Regions from separate parts of the Streptomyces sp. NPDC020801 genome, predicted to be linked through region 1. Evidence: riboswitches for the same ligand, from Rfam matches in the RefSeq annotation. Region 1 holds a riboswitch; each other region holds the start of a gene.

Region 1 (5,742 bases):
GACGTTCTGGGTGAGCCGGTACAGCCAGACCGGACGCGTCGGCCACGTGAAGAGGTAGAAGCCGAGGAGGCCCTTGCCGGGAGTCTGGTCGTTCACCGCGGACAGGCCCGGGTTGTAGGCGGCGTAGGAGACCAGCCCCGTCACGAACAGCACGGTGATGCCGACGAGCAGGACGAGGCCCAGCACCGAGGTGAACCAGGGGCCGCGCAGGGGGCTGCGCCAGAAGCCGGGGGAGGTGGGGAGCCGTTGATCGCTCATGTCCCGACCGTAGGACGGGACGGGGCCGAAGAGGGTCCGCAACCCATGACGAAACGCTGACATCCGGGCCGTGCGACCGGCGGTTCGCCGTCCGCCGACCTAGCGTTCCGATGTGACCCGCCGTCCTCACCCTCTGCTTCGCGACATGTCCGCCGCCCTGGCCGCCGCCGTGCTCGTCCTGGCGGCCGTCCTCGTCGGCCGCCGCATCCAGTCCGCCCACCACACCCTGTTCGTGCGCTGGCCTCCGCTGTTCGCCGTGTGGGACCCGCACCTGGGACCGGGCACACCTGCCGCCGTGCTGCTGGCGGTCGCCGTGGTGGCCCTCGGGCCACCACTCGCCCGGCGGCTGCCGTGGCGCCCTCTGCTCGCCGCCACCTGGGTCACGGCGATGGCCTGGACCTGGTCGCTCGCGCTGGTCGACGGCTGGAACCGAGGGGTGGCCACCCGGCTCACCGCCACCAACGAGTACCTCCGGGTGATCGGCCGCTTCCACGACATCCCGGCCACGCTCCGCGACTTCACCCACCACATCGTGGAGGGCTCCCCAGCCCCCTGGCCCGCCCACATCGCCGGCCATCCCCCGGCCGCGACGCTCACCTTCGTCCTGCTCGACCGCGCCGGACTGCGCGGCGGCGGCTGGGCCGGCGCCTGGTGCATCACCCTGGGAGCCACGGCGTGCGTGGCCGTACTGGTGGCCGTGCGTACGCTGGCCGGGGAGGACCTGGCGCGCCGGGCCGCGCCCTTCCTGGTGGCGGCACCGGCCGCGGTGTGGGTGGGCGCGTCGGCCGACGGCTGGTTCGCGGCCGCGGCCGCCTGGTCCGTCGCGCTGCTCGCCCTGGCGGTGGCGGGGCGGTCGCGCCCGGGAACCCGGGCGGCGGCCGCTTTCGGATCAGGGCTGCTGTTCGGCCTGACCTGCTATCTGTCGTACGGCCTCACGCTGTTCGCGGTGATCGGGGCGGGCGTGGTGCTGCTGGGGCGCGTGCGGGCAGGGGCGCTGTTGCGGGGGCTGCCGCTGCTCCTCGCCGGGCTGGCCGTCGTGCCGGTGCTGTTCTCGCTCGCCGGTTTCAACTGGTGGGAGGCCTACCGGCTGCTGGTCACGCGGTACTACCAGGGGATCGGTGGCATCCGGCCCTACGGCTACTGGGTGTGGGCGAACCTGGCCTGCACCGTGCTGATCACGGGGCCGGCCACGGCGGCCGGCCTGTTCCGGGCAGGCACCGCGACGGTCCGCCACCGCAGGGGAGTCCTGGCCTGGAACACCGGCCCGCGCCCGATCCCCGCGAGCCCGGATGCCGGAGCGAGCCCAAGCCCCACGAGCCCGGATGCATGCCCCAAGACCAACCCCACGACCCCGGATGCAGGCCCGAAGACCAACCCCACGACCCCGGATGCAGGACGGAGGACGAAGCCGGGGCCGAGCCCGGCCGGCGGTCCGGCGACCGCCGAGGCCCGCCTCGGCCTGCTCGTGCTCTGCGCCCTGCTCGCGCTCCTCGCCGCCGACGTTTCCGGCATGAGCAAGGCGGAGACGGAACGCATCTGGCTCCCCTTCGCGATGTGGCTGCTTCCGGCCTGCGCCCTGCTCACCCGCCCCCGGGGCTGGCTGGCCGCCCAGACCCTGCTTGCGCTGCTGCTCAACCACCTGCTGCTGACGGGCTGGTGACACCCGACCCGGAAAGGTCACGAAAACGTATCGGACATTTCGCCCTTCAACCTTCACACGAGGCACACACGTTCGCTAAGTTGACGTCCAGGCCGCACGATTGCCTCCGGCGAGTCCCGTCGGATCGTGCGACCTCCGCCGAGTCCGGTCCGCCCAGCGGCCGGCCGGAGCCGGGGACCCGACCGACATTGGGGTGAATCGGCCCAACCGCCCATCGGCGCAAGGGACGTAGGGCACGCCTTCCGAAGCACCACCCGCCCGAACCCGACAGCTGACCCGGTAGGCGGGCTACGGAAGGAGTGCGTCTTCATTGGCGCCGGAACGACCCTCGCCCGAGGTTGAGCGGCGGATCAACAGCCTCTACGACCAGGCCGAGACCGCCACGGGGAACTACAACGCCACCCGCGCGATGAGCAAGGGCGGGCGTACGAGGCCCGACTCGGCGCTCGGGGGCGCCGCCAGGCGGGCCGATCCGACCCTGGAGAGCGTGGCCAAGCAGTGGTTCGACGTGGCACGTGCCCAGTTGGGGCCGAGCGTGCCCGCCGCACTGCCGCCCGGCCGCCGGCCGAACCCCGCCAACTCCCGGGGTGCGGGGCCGCGGAGGCGCCCCGTGGAGGGTCCGCGGACACCTGGACCGGAGGGGACCGGCCCGTCCCTGCTGGAACTGACCGCCGGCCCCGCGGCTTCGGCTCCCGCCAGACCGGTACCGGAGTTGACCGCCGGAGTGACGGACACGACGGCCACGGCACGGCCCGTACCGGAGTTGACCGCCGGGCCCGCCGCCACCGCGGTGGCCGCCGGGCCGGTCGCGGAACTGCCCGCCGCGCCCCTGGCGGCGCTGCCCGCCGTGCCCGAGCCGCGGACGGAGGCCGCCGGCGCCGCGTCGTCCGCGTCCGCCGCCCGGCCCTGGCAGCCCGCGTTGCGGTCCTCCAAGGACCAGCTGCAGAGCAAGCTCACCCGGGCCCGCGAGCTGCTGTCCGGGCAGGCCGCACCGCACGCCACGCAGCCGCTCGCCGTGGCCGGGGCCCGGCCGGCCGAGCAGGAGTCCTGGCTAGCCTCGGTGAGGGGGCTCCGGCCCGCCGCCGAGGAATCCTGGTCCACCGCCGAGGAATCCTGGACCGCTCCTTCCGAGGGACCGGCGCAGGGGCCGCCGCAGCCCGTCGCATCCCTCGACACGGCCGCCCGCCCGGACGCGACCGCGCTCATGGACACGCCGTCGTCACCGGGCACGTATGCGTCAGCCGGCTCGTACGCCGCACCCGGCGCGTCTCCGGCTTTCGGCACGCCGCTGGCCCTGGGCACGTCACCGTCTCCCGGGACGGCCCCCTCGTTCGACGCCGCCCCCTCCTTCGACGCCGCCCCCTCCTTCGACGCCGCCGCTTCCTTCGCCCCCTCCTACGACGCCGTCCCGTCACTCGGCGCCACCGCGCTGTTCGACTCCGGCCCGACGGGCGGCCGGGGACCGGCCGCGGACGCCGGTGTTCCCCTCGGTGTCCCTGCCGTCGCAACCCCCACCGCGCCCACCGCCCCCGCCCCAGCCGTGGACCTCGGCGCAACAGCCGCCTCGGCCTACGAGAGGAAGGCCGTCAAGGCGCTCGCCTTCGCCCGTGCGCAGATCGGCCGGCCGTGTGTCTGGGGCGCCACCGGACCGGACTCGTACGACTGTTCCAGCCTGGTCCAGACCGCCTGGCGGGTCGCCGGGGTGGCACTGCCACGTACCGCCTACGAGCAGTCCGGCTCCGGCGCCCCGATCCAGCTGGCCGAGCTGCGGCCCGGGGATCTGGTCTTCTTCCACGGCGACGTCAGCCACGTCGGCCTCTACGGCGGCAACGGCACGATGGTCCACGCCCCGAGTCCGGGGGCACCGATACGCGAGGAGTCGATCTTCTTCGCGGGCCCCCAGGCCATCCACAGCGCGATCCGGCCCGCCTGAGGCCCCGTGACCGAAGATTTCGGGGCGGGCACTCGGGCCCGGCACGCCGGCCCGGGTGCCGCGGCCGGCACCCGCCGCGGGCTGGTCGGTGCCGTGCGCCGGGCGCGGGCTGGTCGGTGCCGTGCGCCCAGTGCTGTGGCCGGAAGGGTTTGCCGGAAAGCTCGCGGCGTCCGGTGCGGTGCATCGCAAGGCGGAGCATCGCCCGCGTACTGGACGTACCCGGGTGCTGCGACAACGCGGCGAGGTGCCGTGCCGGGCGTCGCAAGCCGGTGAACCCTTCCGATCGCAGCACCGGCGCACGGCCCGCCCGCGCGGCGAGCTAGGCGCTCTTGCGGCCCACTCCGGCGTACACCCAGTACTGGGAGGGGTTCTCGGGGATCTCCTCCGCCCGGTCCGGGCGCCACAGCGGGACGTAGACCAGGCCGGGGTCCACCAGGTCGAAGCCGTCGAAGAGGGCCCCGATCTGGTCGTGGGAGCGGGCCGTCACCGGAGAGGTGGCCCGGTCGCGGTACAACTGCCCGACGGCGGCCGCCGTGTCCGGGCGGTCCTCGTCCGTGGCGTGGGTCAGGGCCAGCCAGCTGCCCGCAGGCAGTGCGTCCCGGAAGGCGGCCACGATGCCGGCCGGATCCTCCTCGGGCGTGACGAAGTGCAGAATCGTGATCATCAGGACGGCGACCGGCTGCCCGAAGTCGATGAGCGCCCGCACCCGGGGCGAGGAGAGGATCTCGGCAGGTCTGCGGATGTCGGCGGCCACGATCGCCGCGTCCGGATTGTCGGCGAGCAGCGCCTCGCTGTGCGCGACCGCGACCGGGTCGTTGTCCACGTACACCACCTTGGCGCCGGGGCCGGCGGCCTGGGCGACCTCGTGCACGTTGCCCTGGGTGGGGATGCCGGAGCCGAGGTCGACGAACTGGCGCACGCCGGAGTCGACCAGGAAGCGCACGGCACGGCCCAGGAAGGCGCGGTTGGCGCGGGCCAGGGTGCGGACCTGGGGGTCGATCGCGGTGAACGCGGCCACCGCCTCCCGGTCGATGGCGAAGTTGTGCTCGCCGCCCAGCATGGCATCGTACATACGGGCCACACTGGCCTTGCCCGGATCCACGCCCCGTGGCAGCCCGTCCCCGTCCGGCATGACCAACTCCCCCTGCTGCTCGGTGACCTTGACTGGGCATCATATAGTTGCCCCCGGCATACGACGACGCACCGCCCGACGGCCCGCAACAGCCGGACGCCCCCACCGCTACCGGCCCCACCCGGAAGGCAACGACCCTGCGGAACACAGAACGCAGTCAGCCCGACGACGCTCCTTCCCCAGCGCCGCTGCGCCGCCGGTCGTACTTCTCCCCCGCGGCCGACGCCATCGGTTCCGAGCTCGATCTGCACCTGACCGGCCGGCACGTCGCGCACGCCCTCGCACCGGGCTTCTGCGACGCCGCCTCGGTGTACCTGCTCCAGCGCTGGCTGCTGGAGGAGCAGGGGCGCAGGGCGGCCGATCCACCGCAGATCGAGGCCCGCCGACTCGCCCTGCGCATAGGGTCGGACACCTCGGAGGACTGGGAGCACCTGCTGCCGGTCGGCGAGGTCCTGGTCTTCCCCCGCGAGACGCCGTACGCGCGCGCCCTCGCCACCGGCCAGACGCAGTTGCTCGACGGCGTCGACGGGCACACCTTCGAACGGCTGCGCAGGACCGGCCGGGGCGACGCGGGGGTGGACGCCCTGCTGCGCAGTGCCTCCTTCCTGATCGTCCCGCTGCGGCTGCGCGGCACGGCCGTGGGCTTCATCGCCTGCACACGCGGGCCGGACAAGGAGCCGTTCGCGCGCACCGAGGCGGTGGCCGTGGAGTCGCTCGGCGCGCGGGCCTGCGTGGCGCTCGACAACGCCCGGCGCTACG
Region 2 (5,742 bases), on a different contig from region 1:
CGTGCGCCTTGTTCACCGTGTCCACCCGATCGGCGTAGGTGTGGGTGGTGGTGATGTCGCCGTAGGTGGACTCGGAGGTGTTGAGGTTGTGGTTGTAGGCGTCGGCCCCGGCCTCGCGCAGCCGCTCGGCCTGGCCGTCGGAGAGCAGCCCCAGACAGGCGCACACCTCGACGCCCTCGTTCTGGTCCTTGATGGCCTTGATGGTCTCCGAGACCCGGTCCACGTCACGGTCCGTCGGGCCGCGCCCGCTGGCCACCAGACAGACCCGCTTGGCGCCGCCGGCCAGCCCGGCCGCCGCGGCCTTGGAGGCGTCGCCGGGCTTGAGCCAGGTGTACTTCAGGATGCCGGCCTTCGAGCCGAGCCGCTGGGAGCAGTAGGAGCAGTCCTCGGGGCACAGGCCGGACTTGAGGTTGACGAGATAGTTGAGTTTCACCCGCCGGCCGAACCAGTGACGGCGCACCTTTCCGGCCGCGGCCACCACGTCGAGCAGGTCGTCGTCGGAGGTGGCCAGCACGGCCAGAGCTTCCTCACGGGTCGGCAGCTCGCGCCGAAGCCCCTTGTCCACCAGCGTGTTCAGCAGGTCCATGAGAGCCGATCCTGTCCTACCGGGCCGCCCGGGGCCAAGGAGAGTTTGCACAACAGAGACCCATCGACGTGTGGGTATTGCCACACCATGGGCGGCGGGTCGTCCCGCTAGGGTCTGTGCACTGCCTACAAAAGCCCCGGAGGACCCATGGCGTTCGGCTGGATCGACGAGCAGGCGGACGCACGCCGCCGGGCCGGACTCGTACGGACCCTGCGCCCCCGCCCGGCCGACTCGCCGCTGCTGGACCTGGCGAGCAACGACTACCTCGGGCTCGCCCGCCATCCGGAGGTGACCGAGGGCGCGGCGGCCGCGGCGCGTGCCTGGGGCGGTGGCTCCACCGGCTCCCGGCTGGTCACCGGCACCACCGAGCTGCACACCGAACTGGAGCGCGAGCTGGCCGCCTTCTGCGGCTTCGAGGCGGCCCTGGTCTTCTCCTCCGGGTACGCGGCCAACCTCGCCGCGGTCACCGCACTCGCGCCGCACGGCACGCTGGTCGTCTCCGACGCGGGCAACCACGCCTCGCTCATCGACGGCTGCCGGCTGGCCCGTGGCACCACGCAGGTCGTCGCGCACGCCGAGCCGGAGGCCGTGCGCAAGGCGCTCGGCACGCACGAGGGCCCGTCGGTCCTCGTCTCCGACACGGTGTTCTCGGTCGACGGAGACGCGGCACCGCTCGCGGAGTTCGCCGCGGTCTGCCGGGAACACGGCGCGGGGCTCGTCGTGGACGACGCCCACGGGCTCGGCGTGCTGGGCGCCGGCGGCCGCGGCGCCCCGCACGCGGCGGGGCTCGCGGGTGCCGGCGACGTGGTCGTGACGGTCACGCTGTCCAAGTCGCTCGGCAGTCAGGGCGGGGCCGTGCTCGGCCCCGCGCGGGTGATCGACCACCTGGTCAACGCGGCCCGGACCTTCATCTTCGACACGGGCCTGGCCCCCGCGGCGGCGGGCGCGGCCCTGGCGGCGCTGAGACTGCTGCGCCGCGAGCCGGAGCGGGCGGCACGCGCGCGTGCGGTGGCGAGTGAACTCCATGCGCGGCTGACCGCCGCGGGCCTGGAGGCGGTGCGTCCGGACGCCGCGGTGGTCTCGGTGCGCGCGCCGTCCCCGGAGGGGGCCGTGCGATGGGCGGCCGACTGCCGCGCCGCGGGGCTGGCCGTGGGCTGTTTCCGTCCTCCTTCCGTGCCCGACGGCATTTCACGGCTGCGGCTGACCGCCCGCGCGGACCTCTCCGGGGCGCAGATCGAACGTGCTGTGGCAGTCATCGGCGAGACGCGACCATGAGTCGGCGTGACACGGCCGTGCGTCGCCGGGTCCGGTTCTAGAAGCGGTGGACCGCGGCCGTGAAGTCCGCCCAGCTCCCGGGGGAGAAGAGCAGCGCGGGCCCGGCCGGGTCCTTGGAGTCGCGCACGGCGAGCAGTCCGGCCCACGGTCCTGAGACCGGCCGGGCCGTTTCGACGCAGTTGTTGGCTCCCGTGCTGTAGCTGCTGCGCAGCCATCGCGCAGCGGGCAGTTGGGTACTGGAAGGTACGTTCCGAGGCAGAGCAGACAAGGTGCCTCCTTGACGCGGTGGAGCGCCGTCACCTTTCCCGGTGTATCCCGGCGATGAAGTCCAACGAGTCCTCGGGCGAAAGGGCGTGGCTCCGAAGGGTGTCGAAGGCCTCGGTGTAGGCCTCTAGGTCTTCTTTCCGTTCGAGGTAGAGGCTACTCGTCAAGTGGTCGAGAACAACCACGTCCAGATCAGAAGTGTTCGAAAATGAGAAGATAACGAAAGGCCCTGTGAGGCCGATATGCGCCCCGGCGGCGAACGGCAGTACCTGAAGCCGCACTTGGGGCAGCCGTGCCGCCTCCGTCAGCCGCTCCAGCTGGCGCGCCATGATCTTCGGGCCGCCGATCTCCCGGCGCAGCACCGCCTCGTCCAGGACCGCGCTCAGCTCCAGCGGTGGCCGCGCCCGCAGCACGTCCTGCCGGGCCAGCCGCACCTCCACCAGCGCGTCCAGCCGCTCGTCGTCGAGCCCCTCCACGGCGGCCCGGGTGACCGCACGCGCGTACTCGGGGGTCTGCAGCAGTCCGGGGACGACCGAGGTCTCCAGGGTGCGCATGCCGCTCGCCTGTGACTCGAGACTGATGAAGTCCCGGTAGGTCGGCGGCAGTACGCCGCGGTAGGCGTGCCACCAGTGGTGCCGGCCACCGCCGTCGTCGGAGCCGGCCAGCACCAGCAGCAGCTCGCGCAGCTGGGCGTCCCGGACCGCGTACGCGTCCAGGAGTAACCGCACATCGGCCGGTTTGGCCCCGCTGGATCCTGTCTCGATCCGGCTGACCTTGGACTGGTGCCAGCCCACCAGGCGCGCCGCTTCACCACTGGTGAGACCCGCACCGGTGCGCAGCGCGCGCAGTTCGGCGCCCAGTTTCCGGCGGCGCACCGCGGGACCGTGCTGCATGGGCTACTCCTTACTCCTTCCGAGCCGCCCCGATACGGCCTGCCGTCGCAGAGTTCACCGCTTCGAGCGACAGATATATGCATATCTTGGTGGATCGCCACCCGGACCGGCGCGGTGATGGCAGTCTGACGGCGAAGCACCAGTCCGGGACCGTACTCGAACCATCCACTCCGTGTCGGACCGCGGTCCCGCGGGAAAGGGACGGCGTCGCCATGGCAGACCATCTGGAAGCATCCGTCACCTTGCCGAGCGATCCCGCCTCGGTCTCCGCGGCCCGGGCCTATGTGGTGAGCACCCTGGCCGAGTGGGGACTGCCGTCCGGGACGGACACCGCCGACACCGTCCGGCTCATCGTCTCCGAACTCGCCACGAACGCGGTACAGCACACGTTCGGGCAGTCCCCCACCTTCACGGTGGACCTCGTCCTGGAGCGCGACGAATGGCTGCGCATCGGGGTCACCGACAGCCATCCGCGGTTCCCGAAACGACTGCCGGCCGCCGTCCAGCAGGACAACGGCCGGGGGATGGTGATCATCCGGTGGCTCACCGCGGAGTGCGGCGGCAGGCTGACCGTGCGGCCCACCCGCGAGGGCGGCAAGACGGTCTGCATCGAGCTTCCGTGGACGGTCCCGGTCCGCCCGGTCACGACCGCGGGCCGGCAGGAACCTTAGGGCGTCGCGGCGGCCGGAACCGTGCCGCCGCGGCACGTGCGGTGGCCCGGGGGCGCCGGCCCGGGGGCGGTGGCTCCGGGGGAGGCGGCGGCAACCCGAGGGCGATGGCGGCGCGTCAGGGCACCGCCACCGCGCCCGGGCGGGTCAGCTGACCCGGCCGTACCAGACGCTGCGCGTCCAGATCTTCTGAAGCCTCACCACGTCCCCGGTCTTCGGGGCATGCCAGATCTTGCCACCGCCGGCGTAGATGCCGACGTGGTAGACGTACGAGCCCGAGTGGAAGAACACCAGGTCCCCGGCGCGGCGGTTCTTCGCGGAGATGTGATGGGTCTTGTTGTACTGCTGGGCCGCCGTGCGGGGCAGCCTCTTGCCCACCTTCTTGAACGAGTACAGCGTGAGTCCGGAGCAGTCGAACCGGCGCGGCCCGGTCGCTCCCCACTGGTAGGGGGAGCCCTTCTTGGACGCCGCGACCTGAAGCGCCTTCGTCGCCATGGTCGCGGCCGAGGCCTCGGACGCGACGCCCGGGACCACGATCGAGCCGCCCACGGCGGCAATGGTCAGGGCAGAGGCCGTACCGGCCCGGGCCATCAGCGACGGGACACGATTGAGCGCAGTCATGCGCAACCCTTCGTCAGCCGCCTGTGAAGGATGACCTGTCGGATTCGGGCTGGCGAAGTTGCCCGGCCGCGTCGAGACGCGGCTTCACCCCAAGGGCTGCTCGGCCCGGCCATGGCGTGACCGTGCCGGCGACCCGTCGTGCTTGGGTCCTCCACTCCTGCCGATCCACTCCTGTCGACCGGTCATCCGGGCGGCGGCAGGACTCGGCGTCCGCCCGGACCGCCCCGCCGCTGTGGCGGGGGCTTGTCGTCAGACAGGGATCTTCACCTACCGATGTCCGAAAATCCCAACGGAACCGGGGATTTGTGTTGTTACTCACCACTCACCCGTTCGGGTGGACACCCGCGCGCTCGAACGACTGTCTCCCTCCCCGATGACCCCCGGACCAGCACCGGAAGGTTCCATTCCGCCATTAGGGCAGCCGAGTTGCGCAACCGCGACGGCCGCAAAAAAGGAGGCGAATCTACGCCGGAAGGGGGTACGCCATTTGGTCCGTTTCGACTCACGGCCGGACGCCCCGTGTTCCGCCGTCGACGGGACGTCCGGCCGTGGGGACGTCAACTTGCGCAGGGCGGCGGCACGGTGACGCGGGCCGTGCGCCGCTCGCCGTCCAGGACGCGCAGGGCCCGCGCCAGGGTGGCCGTGTGCAGTTCGGTCTCGCCCCGCTGGTGCATCAGGGTCAGCGCGTCGCGCAGCTCGGCCGCCTTGGCGACCAGCGCCTGAGCGGCCCTCAGGCTCCGATAGGTGCCCCCGTGCAGGGCGGGGTTGACGCGGCCGGGCAGATCGGCCGCGTCGAGGTACGGTCGATCAGCTCCCCCTCCGCCCGTGTCAGCGCCGGCAGCGGCGGTGGCGGCGGCTCGGCCGGTGGCATCGGGCCGGTCACCTCGCGTCCGGCTCGGTGCGCGGAGCCGCGCGGTGGGGGACGACACGGTCCACCAGCCCGTACTCCAGCGCGCCCGCCGCGTCCAGGACCCGCTCCCGCTCCAGGTCCGCGCGCACCTGTTCCCGGGTGCGCCCGGTGTGCCGTACGAGCATGTCCGCCAGACGGGCCCGGACGCGCAGCAACTCCTCGGCCCGGACGGCCAGGTCGGACGTCTGCCCGCACACCGGCTCGGGCAGCGAGGGCTGCTGGAGGACCACGCGGGCGCCCGGCAGCGCGTACCGCTTGCCGGGGGTGCCGGCGGCCAGCAGCACGGCGGCGGTGGAGGCTGCCCGGCCCACGCAGACCGTCTCCACGTCGCAGCCGACGAAGCGCATCGTGTCGTGGACGGCCGCCATCGCCTCGAACGGGCCGCCGGGGGAGTCGATGTACAGCGAGATGTCCCGGCCGGGGTCCTGGTGCTCCAGGAGGACGAACCGAGCGACGACGTCGTTCGCCGCGGTGTCGTCGATCGGTGTGCCGAGAACGACGATGCGCTCCTCCAGCAGCTTCGCG
Region 3 (5,742 bases), on a different contig from region 1:
CGACCGGCTACCGCGTCGACATGGCCGCGATGGGCTTCCTCGGCCACGAGTTGCGCACCGGGCTCGCGGTCAGCCGCGGGGCCCCGAAACTCCGCGCGGGCTACGTCTCCTCCATCCCCGGCCTCTACTTCACCGGCCTGTCCGCGGCGGCCTCGTACGGCCCGGTGATGCGCTTCGTGTGCGGCACGGAGTTCGCCTCCCCGCGGCTGGCCGGGCACCTGGTGGCGGCGCACGGGTGAGCGCGGCGCCGCCCTCGCTGCCGAAGCACCGCTGGTGGCAAGGCAGTTGGGAGAAGCCGACCCGGGAGACGGTGGGCGCCGCCGTCGTCCGGATCTCGTTGGGCAGGTGGGGTGACGGGTCCGTATTCTCTGATCATGGCCGCCTCCCTCGCATATGCCCTCATCGCCACTGACCTGGACGGAACGCTGCTGCGCGGCGACGACACCCTGTCCGAACGGTCACTCGCCGCGCTCGCGCGGGTGGCGGCGGCCGGTGCCCGGCACCTCGTGGTGACGGGACGGCCGGCGCCGAGGGTGCGGGCGCTGCTCGACGCCCTGGGCACCACCGGGCTCGCGGTGTGCGGCCAGGGCGCGCAGCTCTACGACGCCGGAGCGGGCCGCCTGCTGTGGTCGGTCACCCTGGACCGCGAGCTCGCCGAGACCGCGCTCGGCAAGATCGAGGCCGAGGTGGGGGACGTGTACGCCGCGGTCGACCAGGACGGGGCCGACGGGCTGACGCTCATCGAGCCGGGGTACCTCATGCCGCACCCGACCCTGCCCGCGGTACGGGTCGACCGGCGCGACGACCTGTGGCGCGCGCCGATCAGCAAGGTGCTGCTGCGCCATCCCGCGCTGTCCGACGACGAGTTGGCGTCGGCCGCCCGGAGCGTGGTGGGCTCCCTCGCCACGGTCACCATGTCGGGCCCGGGAACCGTCGAACTCCAGCCGTGCGGCATCACCAAGGCGACCGGGCTGGCGCTGGCCGCCGAGCACTTGGGGCTGGGCAGGGAGAGTGCCCTCGCCTTCGGTGACATGCCCAACGACATCCCCATGTTCCAGTGGGCCGCCCGGGGCGTCGCCATGGCCAACGCCCATCCGGAACTCAAGGCGGTGGCCGACGAGGTCACCTTGTCGAACGAGGACGACGGAATCGCCGTCGTCCTCGAGCGGTTGTTTCCCTAGTGCTGCGACCGGGCGGGCGGTCGAGCGGGCTGTCGGTACGCGCCCGTCGGTACGCGCCCGTCGGTGTGCGCCCAGTACACGCCCGTCCTTACGCGCCTGTCAGTACGCGCCGAAGACGTTGTCGATCGAGCCGTAGCGGGCGGCCGCGTAGTTGCAGGCGGCCGCGATGTTCGCGACCGGGTCGTAGATGTCGAACGACGTGCCGGCCACGTGGTAGGCCCTGAAGGTCGGGTCGATGACCTGGAGCAGGCCCTTGGACGGGATGCCCCGGGCGGCGTTGGAGTCCCAGAGGTTGATGGCCCGCGGGTTGCCGGACGACTCGCGCATCACGTTGCGGTAGATGCCGTTGTAGGTGCCCGGGATGCCCTTCTGCCTCATGATCCCGAGCGACGCCCGGATCCAGCCGTCGAGGTTGTTCGGGTAGGCGACCGTGCCGGCCGCCGGGGCGGAGGTCGTGGGGGCCGCGGAGGCGCTGGTCGCACCGAGGAGCGGAAGCGCGAGGACGGCGGCACCCGTGCCGCTGACGGCCAGGGCGCGGACGAGACGAGCTATACGGGAACGGCGCTGACCGTTTGCAGGCATGGGGAATTCCTCTCCACCGCCTGCGAGGTGAGCTGTCGGGTTCGGGCGGGGAGGTGCCCGGCCGCGCTCCGAAGAGCACGGCTTCACCCCAAGCCGTTCCGGCACGGCGTACGAGTGTGACGTACGACGTCCGGCCCGGCGGCTTACCTGGGTCCCCCGCTCCTGCCGTGAGTGGTTCGGTCGATGGGTTCCCGGGCGGCGGCAGGATTAGGCGTCCGCCCGACGGCCGGGAACGTATGCGAGAGCACATATCCAGAACAAGTGCCTGATTCACACCTCGCCCCAATTGACCTTGATCTGAGGCGTATGAGGTACTTGATCCTTTGCGTCTGCCAAGGGTCAACTGGCGTGCGGCGGAAGGGGAAGCGGGGTGGGTGGGTGAGAGTGGCACTGAAGGGCGGGAGTGACCCAACTCACGGTTTGAACGACCCAAGGGCATTTGCGGCCAAGGGGACTTGGAATCTCAATAGGGGTAAATCGGACCGACCGGTGTCGACGGTGTGGGGCCGAAGTCCGACGGGGCGCGGCGGGGCGCGACGGGGTGCGGGCCGGGAGTGGGCCGAGGCGGGTCGGGGCCGCCGGGAGCAGCCGGGGGTGACCGGGGTGGAGGCGGCGCCGGGGTGGGTCGGGGTGCGCAAGGGTGGCGAGTGGCGGGTGGGTGGAGTCGGCGTGGCGGGCGTCGTGGCGGGCGTCGTGTCGAGTGACGTCGCGGCTCGCTCGTACGCGTGTACCGGCAGGCGTGCGTGCACACGAAGCGAGAGGGTGGGTAGAGAGGGGTAAGTCGATAAATATCTACTCATACGTGGTGATCAAAAACATATCGGGCGTGATCCGATACCGCCCGGCCTGTATCGGTGGGCGCTATCGGTGATCGAAACATGACCGGATACGCTGACTCGAGTGATGGCAGCGACCTATCGACAAACCGTGTAATCGCCAGCAGACACCAGCAGACAGGAGACCCCTCGTGACCGTCGTCGGGCCGTTCGGGCTGAGCGTGCGGGACCAGGCTCTCGAAGCCGATGTCCAGGCCGGATTGGCGGCTGTCGAGGAAGGGTTGCTCGAAGCCACCAAGAGCGAGGTTCCCTTCATCACGGAGGCCGCGCAGCACCTCGTCAAGGCGGGCGGGAAGCGGTTCCGCCCCCTGCTCGTGATGCTCGCGGCGCAGTTCGGGGACCCGTACGCGCCGGGCATCGTGCCGTCGGCCGTGGTCGTGGAGCTGACCCACCTCGCGACCCTCTACCACGACGACGTCATGGACGAGGCCGCCGTGCGGCGCGGGGTGGCCAGCGCGAACACCCGCTGGGGGAACTCGGTGGCGGTCCTGACCGGCGACTTCCTGTTCGCCCGGGCCTCGCAGATTCTCGCCGACCTCGGTCCCGAGGCGGTGCGGGTGCAGGCCGTGGCCTTCGAGCGGCTGGTCACCGGGCAGATCCTGGAGACGGCGGGCCCGCAGGACGGCCGGGACCCCGTCGACCACTACCTGGACGTGCTGGGCGGCAAGACGGGGTCGCTGGTGGCCGTGTCGTGCCGGTTCGGGGCGATGATGTCCGGGGCCGACGAGACGGTCGTGGACGTGCTGACGCAGTACGGCGAGCGGCTGGGCGTCGCCTTCCAGCTGGCGGACGACGTGCTGGACATCGCCTCCGACTCGCACGAGTCCGGGAAGACCCCGGGGACGGATCTGCGCGAGGGCATCGCGACACTTCCGGTGCTGCGGCTGCGTGAGCGCGCGGCGAGGCTGGGGCTGGCCGAGGACCTCGCGCTGTGCGAGCTGCTGGACTCCGACCTGAGCGACGACGCGCGGCACGCCGAGGCCCTGGCGGCGCTGCGGGTCCACCCGGCGCTGGAGCAGGCCCGGCGGGACACCGTGCGCTACGCCGAGGAGGCACGCGCCGCGCTGGCCCCCCTGCGCGAGTGCGACGCCAAGGTGGCGCTGATGGAGCTGTGCGACGCGGTGGTCCACCGGGCGGGGTGACCCTGCCGGCCCACGCCGGGCCCGCACCGCCATCCCGCACCCTGCACCCTGCACCGCCATCCCGCACCCCATAGCGCCACGCGCATCCCGCGTCCCGGCGCATCCCGCGTCCCGGCGCATCCCGCGTCCCGGCGCATCCGGCGCATCCGGCGCGTCCGGCACCGCCACGCGCGCCCCGCGTCGCCCCGCGCACCCCGCGTCGCCCCGCGCACCCCGAGCCGCGACTCCGCATGGCCTCCCAGCACCCTGTCCCGGTTCTCCTGCCCGGTGCCCCGACCATCCTTCGCACCCACCACTCCGTCCTCCGTGCTCCGCCTCCGGTCTTCCGCCTTGTGTCCCCTACGGGGCGGGGGAGGCGCGGCGCCGTCGCGTCATACCCCAGACGTACACGGAGTTGGCTCCGCGGTCTGACGCTTTCGCGCGGACGATTTGGTCAGATGGAAACCACGGACAACACCACTCCTCACCGATTTGGGTGAGAATGGCGGCTCGGGGTGGACCCGGTACAGATGGAAAGCCGCCGCCGACGACGGAGGTAGGGCACACATGGCACCGTACGAATCCGACGACAGCGCCGGCGCCGAGGAGGTCGACGACCTGCGCTCGGGGCGGCGCAAGGCCGCGCGCTACGTCGTCCCGGTCGCGGTGGTGGGGGTGGCGGCGGCGACCATCGGTCTCGTCCCGGCGCTCGCCGACTCCGGCGACCCCAACCTGCCGAAGATCACCGCGCAGCAACTCATCGAGAAAATCGCCAAGTCGGACGTCCAGCAGCTGTCCGGCACGGTCAAGGTCAGCACCGACCTCGGGCTGCCGAACCTCGGCGGTCTGGAGAGCGGCCTGCTCTCCGGCGCCACCAAGGGCGGTGACGGATCGTCGGCCGACCCGACGTCCAAGCTGACCGAGCTCGCCGCCGGCACGCACACCCTGCGCGTCGCGGCCGACGGCCAGGACCGGCAGAAGGTCTCGCTGATCGAGAGCGCGGCCGAGTACAGCCTCATCCACAACGGCAAGAACGTCTGGGGCTACGACAGCAAGTCGAACGAGGTCTACCACGGCACCGCGGCCGAGGGCGAGAAGAAGCAGAGCAAGCACCGCGACGAGGTCCCGGCCACGCCCAAGGACTTCGCCGACGAGGCCCTGAAGTCGGTTGACGACACCACTTCGGTGACCGTCGACGGCACCGCCCAGGTCGCCGGCCGCGACGCCTACAAGCTGGTCGTCAAGCCGAAGCACGCCTCCGGCACCACGGTCGGCGTGATCAGCATCGCGGTGGACGCCAAGACCGGGCTGCCGCTGAAGTTCACGCTGACCCCGGCGAGCGGCGGCGCCGCCGTGGTGGACGCGGGCTTCACCCAGATCAGCTTTGCCAAGCCGGCCGCCTCCACCTTCGACTTCACCCCGCCCAAGGGCGCGAAGGTGACCGAGGAGAAGGACAAGGGCGCCGGGGCGACCGCGCACTCCAATGAGTCCGCCCCCTCGCGGAAGGACCTCGCCAAGAGCGGCCCGAAGGTCCTCGGCAAGGGCTGGAACTCCATCGCCGTCTTCGACTCCGGCAGCAAGGGCGGCATCCCGTCGTCCTCCGGCAAGGGGGACCTGAGCCGCTTCCTCGGCTCGCTCGGCGACCACGTGTCCGGCAAGTTCGGCAAGGGCACGGTCTTCTCCACCCGCCTGGTCAACGCCCTCATCACGGACAACGGCAAGGTCTACGTCGGCGCGGTCACCAAGGACGCGCTGGTGAAGGCGGCGAACGCCGGGCAGTGAGCGGGACACGGGCACGACGAATCGAGGGAGCCGATGGACGGGGCGTCCGCCACGGAGTCGCAGCCGGCTGCGCGGGACATGGGTGACAGCGTCATCCTCACCCGCGCGCTCACCAAGCGCTACCGCGGCGGGCAGCTCGCCGTCGACGGTCTCGACCTGACCGTCCCGGCGGGCAGCGTCTTCGGCTTCCTCGGTCCGAACGGCTCGGGCAAGACCACCACGATCCGCATGCTGATGGGG

What was found. Region 1 has a riboswitch for cyclic di-AMP ahead of ACH4UM_RS32335 (NlpC/P60 family protein). Riboswitches for the same ligand answer to the same signal wherever they lie in the genome.
Region 2: it holds a riboswitch for cyclic di-AMP, as region 1 does, so the genes downstream of both, ACH4UM_RS27740 (C40 family peptidase) here and ACH4UM_RS32335 (NlpC/P60 family protein) in region 1, are expected to answer to the same signal.
Region 3: it holds a riboswitch for cyclic di-AMP, as region 1 does, so the genes downstream of both, ACH4UM_RS00545 (transglycosylase SLT domain-containing protein) here and ACH4UM_RS32335 (NlpC/P60 family protein) in region 1, are expected to answer to the same signal.

What each region holds. Positions count from the first base shown of each region.
Region 1 is NZ_JBIRST010000020.1:108,136-113,877, forward strand. Features, by position in the region: gene ACH4UM_RS32325 (molybdopterin-dependent oxidoreductase) at 1-258, opposite strand, end outside; gene ACH4UM_RS32330 (hypothetical protein) at 404-1,918, shown strand; cyclic di-AMP (ydaO/yuaA leader) riboswitch at 2,045-2,220, shown strand; gene ACH4UM_RS32335 (NlpC/P60 family protein) at 2,229-3,851, shown strand; gene ACH4UM_RS32340 (SAM-dependent methyltransferase) at 4,171-4,983, opposite strand; gene ACH4UM_RS32345 (PP2C family protein-serine/threonine phosphatase) at 5,031-5,742, shown strand, end outside.
Region 2 is NZ_JBIRST010000015.1:82,584-88,325, reverse strand. Features, by position in the region: gene bioB (biotin synthase BioB) at 1-586, opposite strand, end outside; gene ACH4UM_RS27760 (8-amino-7-oxononanoate synthase) at 734-1,861, shown strand; gene ACH4UM_RS27755 (DUF397 domain-containing protein) at 1,899-2,129, opposite strand; gene ACH4UM_RS27750 (helix-turn-helix domain-containing protein) at 2,158-3,018, opposite strand; gene ACH4UM_RS27745 (ATP-binding protein) at 3,231-3,689, shown strand; gene ACH4UM_RS27740 (C40 family peptidase) at 3,834-4,307, opposite strand; cyclic di-AMP (ydaO/yuaA leader) riboswitch at 4,311-4,526, opposite strand; partial or broken gene ACH4UM_RS27735 (hypothetical protein) at 4,865-5,178, opposite strand; gene ACH4UM_RS27730 (ATP-dependent Clp protease proteolytic subunit) at 5,187-5,742, opposite strand, start outside.
Region 3 is NZ_JBIRST010000001.1:115,188-120,929, forward strand. Features, by position in the region: gene ACH4UM_RS00535 (FAD-dependent oxidoreductase) at 1-239, shown strand, start outside; gene ACH4UM_RS00540 (HAD family hydrolase) at 375-1,181, shown strand; gene ACH4UM_RS00545 (transglycosylase SLT domain-containing protein) at 1,281-1,763, opposite strand; cyclic di-AMP (ydaO/yuaA leader) riboswitch at 1,768-1,955, opposite strand; gene ACH4UM_RS00550 (polyprenyl synthetase family protein) at 2,731-3,741, shown strand; gene ACH4UM_RS00555 (outer membrane lipoprotein carrier protein LolA) at 4,288-5,502, shown strand; gene ACH4UM_RS00560 (ABC transporter ATP-binding protein) at 5,536-5,742, shown strand, end outside.